3 regions of the Martinezella sp. CNPSo 3795 genome follow, and region 1 is predicted to be linked to each of the others. Evidence: riboswitches for the same ligand, from Rfam matches in the RefSeq annotation. Region 1 holds a riboswitch; each other region holds the start of a gene.
What was found. Region 1 has a riboswitch for thiamine pyrophosphate ahead of thiM (hydroxyethylthiazole kinase). Riboswitches for the same ligand answer to the same signal wherever they lie in the genome.
Positions count from the first base shown of each region.

Region 2: it holds a riboswitch for thiamine pyrophosphate, as region 1 does, so the genes downstream of both, thiC (phosphomethylpyrimidine synthase ThiC) here and thiM (hydroxyethylthiazole kinase) in region 1, are expected to answer to the same signal.
Region 3: it holds a riboswitch for thiamine pyrophosphate, as region 1 does, so the genes downstream of both, thiB (thiamine ABC transporter substrate binding subunit) here and thiM (hydroxyethylthiazole kinase) in region 1, are expected to answer to the same signal.

Region 1 covers NZ_JBXSOQ010000001.1:978,919-982,192, reverse strand. The annotation lists gene yghU (glutathione-dependent disulfide-bond oxidoreductase) at 1-354, opposite strand, end outside; gene AC13QY_RS04515 (DUF1127 domain-containing protein) at 918-1,064, opposite strand; TPP riboswitch at 1,293-1,389, shown strand; gene thiM (hydroxyethylthiazole kinase) at 1,441-2,244, shown strand; gene thiE (thiamine phosphate synthase) at 2,241-2,876, shown strand; gene thiD (bifunctional hydroxymethylpyrimidine kinase/phosphomethylpyrimidine kinase) at 2,873-3,274, shown strand, end outside.
Region 2 covers NZ_JBXSOQ010000001.1:793,958-797,231, forward strand. The annotation lists gene thiC (phosphomethylpyrimidine synthase ThiC) at 1-1,530, opposite strand, end outside; TPP riboswitch at 1,622-1,754, opposite strand; gene AC13QY_RS03700 (hypothetical protein) at 1,886-2,629, opposite strand; gene AC13QY_RS03705 (porin) at 3,235-3,274, shown strand, end outside.
Region 3 covers NZ_JBXSOQ010000007.1:176,444-179,717, reverse strand. The annotation lists gene thiP (thiamine/thiamine pyrophosphate ABC transporter permease ThiP) at 1-514, opposite strand, end outside; gene thiB (thiamine ABC transporter substrate binding subunit) at 453-1,481, opposite strand; TPP riboswitch at 1,532-1,648, opposite strand; gene AC13QY_RS20340 (MDR family MFS transporter) at 1,719-3,254, opposite strand.

The DNA.
Region 1 (3,274 bases):
TTCGAAAACGCGGACCGGCTTCGGACCGCTGCGGTCGAGCAAAGCCGGGATTTTCGAGTTCGGATTGACATCGACGAAACCGCTGCCGAACTGATCGCCCTCGCCGATCTTGATCAGCCAGGCATCATATTCCGCGCCGCTGTGACCAAGTGCCAGCAGCTCTTCGAGCATAATGGTGACCTTCACGCCATTCGGCGTTCCAAGCGAATAGAGCTGAAGGGGATGACGTCCCACCGGCAGTTCTTTCTCGTGAGTCGGGCCGGCAATCGGGCGATTGATATTGGCGAACTGGCCGCCATTGGCCTTGTTCCAGGTCCAGATTTTCGGCGGCGTATATTCGGCAGAACCGGTCATGGGCATCCTCCTGTTTCGGGGAATCACGTTGGGGTTGGTCTTCGATGTAGCGCGCTACATAGGTCGCACATAGGGGCGACTCTTCATTTTTGCGAGAGGAGAATGCGCACACTTTAATGCGGAAGCGCTCTTGCCGCTTGGGTTGGAGCGCCAGCTTCTCGACCGAGTTAGGTCATTGCCAATCTTCTGGAGGTCCATGAAACGAAAAAGCCTGCCGCGGGAGGAGGAGCGGCAGGCTTTTTACAAGAACCGAACAGCGGATGGGAGGAGGAGTTCCGCTATTCCTGCAGCCGTCCCTGGGAGGAGGATAAGGACGTCTGCGAAGCGAAGGGATGCGGGAGGAGATGCATCCCTTCGATAAGAGGAACATACCAGTCTTTTGCTCAGTTCATAGGCATTTCTTTGCAAGGCAGTTATGCGCCATGCGAAAAGCAGAGAGCTAAATTGATGCAATCTTCAGCAAGCGCGGCGAAAAGGAACGGTGATATTCATAAAGCAAAAGCGCCTGCTCAAGGGGAACAGGCGCTGACATAATTCAGCTTTATTAGGAGCCGGTGCGGCCGTTAGCGAGCGATCGCTGCGCGGGCAACGTTGCGGATTTCGCCGCGATCGATACCCAGATCATGCAGTTCGCGCGTGGACATACGGCCCAGTTCGGCGACCGTCTGACGATACTTGCGCCAGTTATTGAAAGAGCGTGCTACGTTCATGATGATCCCCTTTCCTTGGGCTTTCGAAGCTGAGCGGCCGTGCTTGGCGCTCCCGTCGCTTCGATGAGAAACATATAGTCGAAGCCCACAGGTTTTTGCAGAGCTAAGGGATCACTCCACCTATGCATCCATTGCATGGGTCGCCGAGAAAGCAGGCAATCTCACTCGCCAGCATGGCTTTTGTGATTTGCTGGTGACAGCGCCGTCTTTGTCTGCGAAAAGAAGAGAGATGAGAGACAGGGGCGTCCGCCATCCGGCGGGCTGAGAAGCACCCTTCGAACCTGAACCAGATCATGCTGGCGGAGGGAGTCGCTCGGGACCTCGTAAAGCACCAGCACGTCGTCCCTGTGCGTCTCGCCCGCCTGAAAGGGGCGATATGCAAGACCAGACAACTGCAGGCAATTTGCTTCGCACCATGCGGGCTAACCCTCCGCTGGTGCAATGCATCACCAATTTCGTCGCCATGAATATCGCGGCCAATGTGATGCTTGCCGCCGGGGCATCGCCGGCAATGGTACATGCCGAAGAGGAGGCCGGCGAGTTTGCCGCTATCTCCGGCGCGCTGACGATCAATATCGGCACGCTCTCGTCCGGCTGGCTTGCGGGCATGCTGAAGGCTGCCCGGTCGGCAAACGAGGCGGGCAAGCCCTGGGTCCTCGATCCTGTCGCCCATTATGCGACCACGTTCCGCCGCAAGGCGGTCGCGCAATTGATCGAGCTAAAGCCGGCGATCATTCGCGGCAACGCGTCCGAGATCATCGCGCTTGCCGGCGGCACGAGCCGCGGCCAGGGCGTCGATAGCCGCGACGCCGTCGAACACGCGGAAGATTCCGCCCGGCAATTGGCGGGAAAGCATGGCTGCGTCGTTGCAGTTACCGGCGTTACGGATTTCGTGACCGACGGGCGGAGGGCAAAGCGCATCGCCGGCGGTTCGTCATTCATGCCGCAGGTGACGGCCCTCGGCTGCTCGCTGACCTGCCTCGTCGGTGCCTTTGCTGCGGCAATGCCGGATGATCCATTCGATGCAACCGTTGCGGCGCTCGCGGTCTTTGCCGTCGCCGGCGAACAGGCCGGAGCGGCTGCAGACGGGCCGGGCTCCTTTTCCTGGCGCTTCCTCGACGCCCTCGCCGGCCTTAGCCCGGAAGTGCTGGATCGCAATGCAAGGATATCGGCGGCATGAAAGACTTCGATCTCTCGCTCTATCTCGTCCTCGATCCGGTGCTATGTGCCAACCTCGGCATGATTGAAACCACCCGTGCAGCCATTGCCGGCGGCGCAACCATCGTACAGCTGCGCGACAAGCATGCACCGACAGCCACCATGATCGAGACGGGCCGCGCCCTCAAGCAAATCCTGCAGGGAACAAATGTCCGGCTGATCGTCAACGACAATGTCGAGGCTGCCATCGCCATTGGCGCCGATGGCCTCCACATCGGACAGGAGGATATGAATGCCGCCGAAGCACGCCGCCTGATCGGGCCGGACATGATCCTCGGCCTCTCGGTGGAAACGGAAGCTCTCGCTTCCTCCATAGATCCCGGCATCGTCGACTATGCCGGGATCGGCCCGGTCTTTGCCACGCCCACCAAGCCCGATCACAAGCAGCCGATCGGCTTCGACGGGCTTGCCCGCATCGTCAGGCTATGCCCCGTTCCATCAGTCGCGATCGGCGGCCTCAAGGCAGAGCATGCCGCAAGCGTTTACTCGGCCGGAGCCGATGGTCTCGCGGTCGTCTCGGCCATATGCGACCAACCGGACCCGCAAGCCGCGACAACTGTCATCGCGAACGCCATCAAGGAGGCTCGCCAATGATCCGCAATGTCTTATCCATCGCTGGCTCCGATCCCTCCGGCGGCGCTGGCATTCAAGCCGACCTGAAGGCTTTCTCCGCCCGCGGCGTTTATGGAATGGCAGCGCTGACTGCCTTGACCGCGCAAAACACGCAAGGCGTCACCGGCGTCCATCCGGTGCCTCCACATTTCGTGGCAGACCAGATCAATGCGATCTTTGCCGACGTCCATGTGGATGCCGTCAAGATCGGCATGATCGCTAATGCCGCCATCGCCAGTGCCGTCGCGGACATTCTGGCGCGACATCGCGATGTACCCGTCGTCCTCGACCCGGTCATGATCGCCAAGGGTGGCGCCGCCCTACTGGCTGCCGATGCCGTTGACGTGCTGACCACGCGGCTGCTGCCGCTGGCTACCGTC
Region 2 (3,274 bases), 180 kb from region 1:
AGCGGCCGGATGACCCTTGGCGAGGTCGGCCGCATGCGCGGCGATCTTGTAGGTGATGACGCCGGTCTTGACGTCGTTGCGGTCGGGCAGGCCGAGATGCTCCTTCGGCGTGACGTAGCACAGCATCGCCGTGCCAAACCAGCCGATCATCGCAGCGCCGATGCCCGAGGTGATGTGATCGTATCCCGGTGCGATATCCGTCGTCAGCGGTCCGAGCGTGTAGAAGGGTGCCTCGCCGCAGACGGCGAGCTGCTTATCCATGTTCTCCTTGATCTTGTGCATCGGCACATGGCCGGGGCCTTCGATCATCACCTGGCAATCTTTGGCCCAGGCGATCTTCGTCAGTTCGCCGAGCGTTTCGAGCTCGGCAAACTGCGCGGCATCGTTGGCATCGGCGATCGAACCGGGCCGCAAGCCGTCGCCGAGCGAGAAGGAGACGTCATAGGCGCGGCAGATGTCGCAGATTTCCTCGAAATGCTCGTAGAGGAAGCTCTCCTTGTGGTGATGGAGACACCACTTGGCCATGATCGAGCCGCCGCGCGAGACAATGCCGGTGACGCGGTTGACGGTGAGCGGGATGTAGTGCAGCCGCACGCCGGCATGGATGGTGAAATAGTCGACGCCCTGTTCGGCCTGCTCGATCAGCGTGTCGCGATAGATCTCCCAGGTCAGTTCCTCCGCGATGCCGCCGACTTTTTCCAGAGCCTGATAGAGCGGCACCGTGCCGATCGGCAGCGGCGAATTGCGGATGATCCATTCGCGGATATTGTGAATGTTGCGGCCGGTCGAAAGATCCATGACGGTATCGGCACCCCAGCGTGCTGCCCAGACCATCTTCTCGACTTCCTCCGCCATGGAGGAGGTGAGTGCGGAATTGCCGATATTGGCGTTGATCTTCACCAGGAAATTCCGGCCGATGATCATCGGCTCGCTTTCGGGATGATTGATGTTGGCCGGAATGATCGCTCGGCCGCTCGCAACTTCCTGGCGAACGAATTCAGGCGTGACGTGATCGGGAATATGCGCGCCGAAGCTCTCGCCATCGCGGATCAAGGCTTCTGCCTTCGCCTTACGGCCGAGATTTTCGCGGATGGCGATAAATTCCATTTCCGGGGTGATGATGCCGGCACGCGCATAGGCGAGCTGAGTGACGGCCTTGCCATCCTTGGCGCGCAGTGGCTGGCGCTTGGCCGGAAATTCCGGTGTCAGCCGTTCGCCGGTGACGAAGCCGTTGTCTTCGGGACGCACATGGCGGCCTTCATAAGCCTCGACATCGCCACGGGCGAGAACCCAATCGCGGCGCAGCTGCGGCAGGCCCTCTTCGATGCGGATATCTGCACCTTCGACAGTATAGGGGCCGGACGAATCGTAGACGATAACTGGCGGCTCGCCCGATGTCGGATGGACGCTGATTTCGCGCATCGGCACACGGATATCGGCATGGATATCCCCGGTGATATGGATTTTTCGAGAGGCCGGCAGCGGGCCGGTGGTGACGGTCGGAGTGAGGTTTTTTGCGGCAATGTTCATGGTGTGAGGCTCCAAGTTGCAGTTGGAGACCCAGTCAATCAGCCGGAATGATGAAAAGACGCCGGCATGGAATCCAGGCGGGAATCCGAAGCCTCGAGCGCTTGCACCGTCCCTACGCCAGTATGAACTGGATCAGGTTCAACGGGTCACTGCGCCCACAACCGGCATAGCCGTATTGTTCAGCAGTATCTCAGCCCCTTGCCGGGACCCCCCTGGTGAATGTCAAAAGGCTATGCCTTACTCTTGTCCTCTGTCAACCCCGCAGCGGCGGTCGCATTTTCCGGGAGATTGACCATTGCCGCGCCCGTCGAATTGCAACTTTATCGCGCAGATCATCGTGCGGACTTGTCGCGCCTTAGTAACGTGGTGTGGTATTGCCGACGAAGCGATGGGGGCCGGTATGGGACAGCTTACTCGCGGTATCGAGCCAGATCTTGCCGCCGAGGGCGCGCCAGCGGTGACAGAAGGCGAAGTCCTCGCTGAGATAGATCCCCGTTCCCTCCTCGACCATGCATTCAAACAGGGCGTATTGGGTGCTGGGCGAGCGTTTGGTGCTGGGATAGGCGTGGATTGCGTTGTAGCGCAGCTCCGGATAGGCCGCGATCATTCTTTCTATAACGTTGCGCTTGATCAAAAGCATGCCCGTACCTGCATAGATGGCGCTGACGAAATCGCCATCACGCTCTGCAACCTGGCCGACAAGTGGCGTGCCGACATAGTGAAGTGCGGCTGCCGCAAGTGTTTCGCCGTCTGCTGAATTGATACGGGCCGCCGTCTGCCAATCATAATCCTTGATCGGATACATGGCGGCGACCACATCCTTATCGGCTTCCAGAAGCCTCATGACCTGATCGGGCTCGAAGCTGATGTCGGCGTCGATGAAGAGCATATGGGTCGCCGTCGTATCGTTCAGGAAGGACGAGACAAGCGTGTTTCGGCTGCGGGTAATCAGGGCGTCATTGCCGAGCAGAGCCAGCGTCAGCTGTATGCCCGCCTGCGCTCCCGTCTGCATCAGTGAGAAAATGGACTGCATGTAGTCCTTGGTAACGAGGCCGCCGAAGCAGGGGGTCGCTATGAAGATCAGCCGGTTCTCATTCATTCGCGATTTTCCCTCTCCGATGGCGCGAGTCGCCGGAATCTAGGAAAATTCAATATTTCTGTGTGTAGCGAATTATTGAATTTCATTGCTGATCTTTGCTCAAACCGACCGGTCATTGTGCCGTGGAATTCCCGATGGCCATATCATAACCAGATTGGGCAGCCATGGTCGTCATCGACCGCCGACATCGCGGTGGCCTTAAATGCGGTGACGGCCCTGACTGGCAGGCGTTCTCGTGAACAGGGACATCTTTGCGATCTCTGCCGGTGCCGCCATGGCCTGCGGTCGCCAGTTGCATTTAAGCAACAGAGGCCAAGACTAACGCCCCAGCGCCCTTCATATAATTGACAAACATACGGGCTGTTTGTAAATCCAATACAGGACATAAGTTGTCTTACGGTCGAGCAATCGGTCGGATCGGTAGAGGCATTTCAAAACCTTTTGCCGCGGGGGTAATCATGAAGGTTCGAGGGGACTCAAGCCAACATCAGGTGCGTATTTGCCGGGCTGCCCGGTCGTGTTTAGACCAAACCGATCCCCAGGGCAGTGTTCCAGTTTTGCGCTCGCGGTAAAATAGAAATGCATAATACAACCAGGAGTTTAAAATGAACATCAAGAGCCTTCTTCTCGGCTCCGCTGCCGCTC
Region 3 (3,274 bases), on a different contig from region 1:
AGAAGACATGCGCAAGTAGGATGCCGGCAAGACCGTAGATGCTGATAGGATGCGACAGGCCGAGAGTTGCGAGGGCCTGATTGAGCAGACCTTGCCGGCCCCATATGCCGAGCAGGCCGAGCGCGCCGATCAGTACGGGCAGGCCCATCGGCACGGCCATCAACCGGATGAGCCAAAGGCGGCCGGGAAAGCGCGGCTGGCGCGCCAATGCGCGCGCGACCGGAATGGCGAGCACAACGGAAAGCAGCGTCGAGAGTACCGCCTGCAGCAGAGTGAAGCGCAGGACGCGCAGCAAGTAGGGATCTGCCAGGGGATTGGTACCGCCGGAGTCGATGCCGGCGGCGAGCAGAACGAGCACGGCGATCCCGACGAAGAGCACGATGCCGGCGAGGCTGACTGCCCCGCCGGAAATGGCGCGTCTTCGCTCTGGTGCCGTGAGTGTCGTCAAGGCATCAGTTGCCGCTGGTGGCGGCCAGCCATTCGTCGATCCAGGCCTTGCGGTTCTTGTCGACATCGGCGGGGCTCATCAGGAAGGTCTTCGAGGGCACCACGAGCTTGTCGAAGGCGTCCGGCAGCGGCTCCGAAGTGGCTGAAACCGGCATCATCCAATTGCTTGTCGGGATGATGTCCTGGAAGCCCGTGGAGATCATGAATTTGAGGAAGTCGCGCGCAAGCTCCTTGTTCGGCGAGGACTTGATGAGGCCGGCGACCTCGATCTGGATGTAATGCCCTTCCGAGAAGTCGGCTGCCTGATAGCGGTCGGTCTTGTCCTCTATCATATGATAGGCAGGCGACGTCGTATAGGAGAGCACCATCGGCGCTTCGCCCTTTGTGAAGAGGTCATAGGCTTCCGACCAGCCGGGGGTGACAGTCAGGATGCGGCCCTTGAGCTTTGTCCAGGCATCGGCGGCCTTGTCGCCGTAGATCGACTTGACCCAGAGCAGCAGACCGAGACCCGGCGTCGAGGTGCGCGGGTCCTCGATGACGATCTTCTGATTGGGATCGCCTTCGACGAGATCCTTCATGCTCTTGGGGGGATTCTTGACCGTCTGGCTGTCATAGATCACGGCGAAATGGCCGTAGTCGTAGGGCACGAAAACATCGTCCTTGAAACCGCCGGGAACCTTGAGGGCCGAGGTGTCGACGCCGCTGGCATCGAAGAGGCCGGTATCCTTCGCTTCATCGATGAGATTGGTATCGAGGCCGAGAACGACATCGGCCTTGGTGCCCGTCCCTTCCAGCTTCAGGCGGGAGAGAAGCGCCACGCCATCGGTGACGGCGACATAATTGACCGTGCAGCCGCAGGTCTTCTCGAAAGCGGCCTTGACCTTGGCGCCCGGCCCCCAGTCGGCGGTGAAGCTTTCATAGGTGTAGATGGTCAGCGTCTTGTCGGCTGCTTCGGCCGTCTGGGCAGCAAAAAACGACGTTCCGGCGGCAAAGGCCAGGCCTGCGAAGAATGACAATAGCGAACGGTGTTGCATGACAGCGCCTCCTTTTTGGTTTCGTCTTGAAGGGGAAAAGGGCGCTATGATTTCGTCACGCGTCTAATCCCTCCGCCGGTGTTAGCCGGATCAGGTTCCGCGGGTTGGCCGGTGAAAGCCTCTCAGCCGAAATGTCCGAAGGACATAAGGCACCCCGTTAGAGCGTCGGCAGATTTAGCCTTGTGACGAAGGGATGACAAGGGAAATGATGCCCTTGCCGATTGCAGCATGGAGGATTTACTCGGCAGCCTCCGCGACCGCCGGGCTTTCGAATTTCTTCGTCGCCCCCGGAAGCTGCACGTTCTTCAGCATCAGCGCGGTCAAAAGGCCGAGAAGGCAGATGCCGGCGGCGGTCACGAACAGCGGGCTGAAGGCGCTCGCATAGGCATTGGCGACCGCCTCGCGGGTTGCTTCCGGCAAAGCCGCCATCATCTTCGGCGTCAGCTGCTCGATATCGGATACGCCTGATATGGAGATACCAACATTGCCGAGTTTGGCGGCGATGATGGCGCCGTAGATGGAGATGGCGATGGAGGCGCCGCCCATGCGCGAGAGCGTGACGGCACCCGTTGCCGCGCCGACGTCACGGGAAGCCGCTGCATTCTGCACGCCGATGACGGGCACCTGCTGCGCAAGGCCGATGCCGATGCCGTGCAGCAGCATCAGGCCGCCGATGATGACGATGGGCGTACCGGCAGGCAGGAAGGCAAGTGAGCCGAACGCGATGGCGCTGCAGGCAGCACTCGCGACGGCGAAGGGCTTGTAGCGCCCTCTCGCGGCAATTAGCCGGCCGGCCGATAGTGAGCCGCAGACGATGCCGCCGGTCAGGAGAATGAACAGCAGCCCGGCCATCGATGGCGAAAGGCCCGTCGTCGTCTGCAGGAAGAGCGCAAAATAGTTGACCATGCCGATGGCCACGGCGCCGCTTGTGATCGAAATGATCAGCAGAAGGCCGAATGTCGGGTTACGGAACAACGTCATCGGCGCGATGGGCTCCGGTGCGCGACGCTCGATGAAGACCCAGGCGATAGCGCAGATCACGCCGAAGGCGATGATACCGAGGCACTGCGGCGACAGCAGAGATCCGAAGAGTTCGCTGCCGTCGGCGGCAAGCACGATGCTCGTCGTCGTCAGCGCAAGAACGATTGCGCCGGCATAGTCGATCTTCGGGCGTCGGGCCGGTTTGCGATAGGGAAGCATGGTAGCAAGGCCGGCCAGCACGATAAAGCCGATCGGGACGTTGACGAGGAAGATCGAACGCCAGCCGAAGAGATCGCTCATCGTGCCGCCGAGAACCGGGCCGATGGCGCCGGAAGCCATGAGCACCAGGCTCGAGTAACTCTGGTAGCGAGCGCGTTCCCGCGGCTCGAAAAGATCGGCGTTGACAGCGAAGATCGAGACCATGATGCCGCCGCCGCCGAAGCCTTGAAGGACGCGGGCGGCGATCAGCGTATCCATCGAGACGGCCAGGCCGCAGACGGCGGAGCCGATCGTGAAGATCGCGATCGCCGTCATCATCACATATTTGCGGCCGAAGAGATCGCCGAGCTTGCCGTAGACGGGCATGACGGCGGAGAGCGAAAGAAGATAGGCTGATCCGATCCAGCCGAAGCGCTCCAGATGCCCGAATTCGCCGACGATCGTCGGCAGTGCCGTCGAGACGATCTGGTTATCCAGAGTTGCCATGAACATGGCGGTCATCAGAAACAGGAAAAGAATAAGCCGCCGCTTATGATCCGCCACGAGCGGCGTGAAGCTTGTCTGCATGTCCATGGGGCAGGAAATCCGAACTT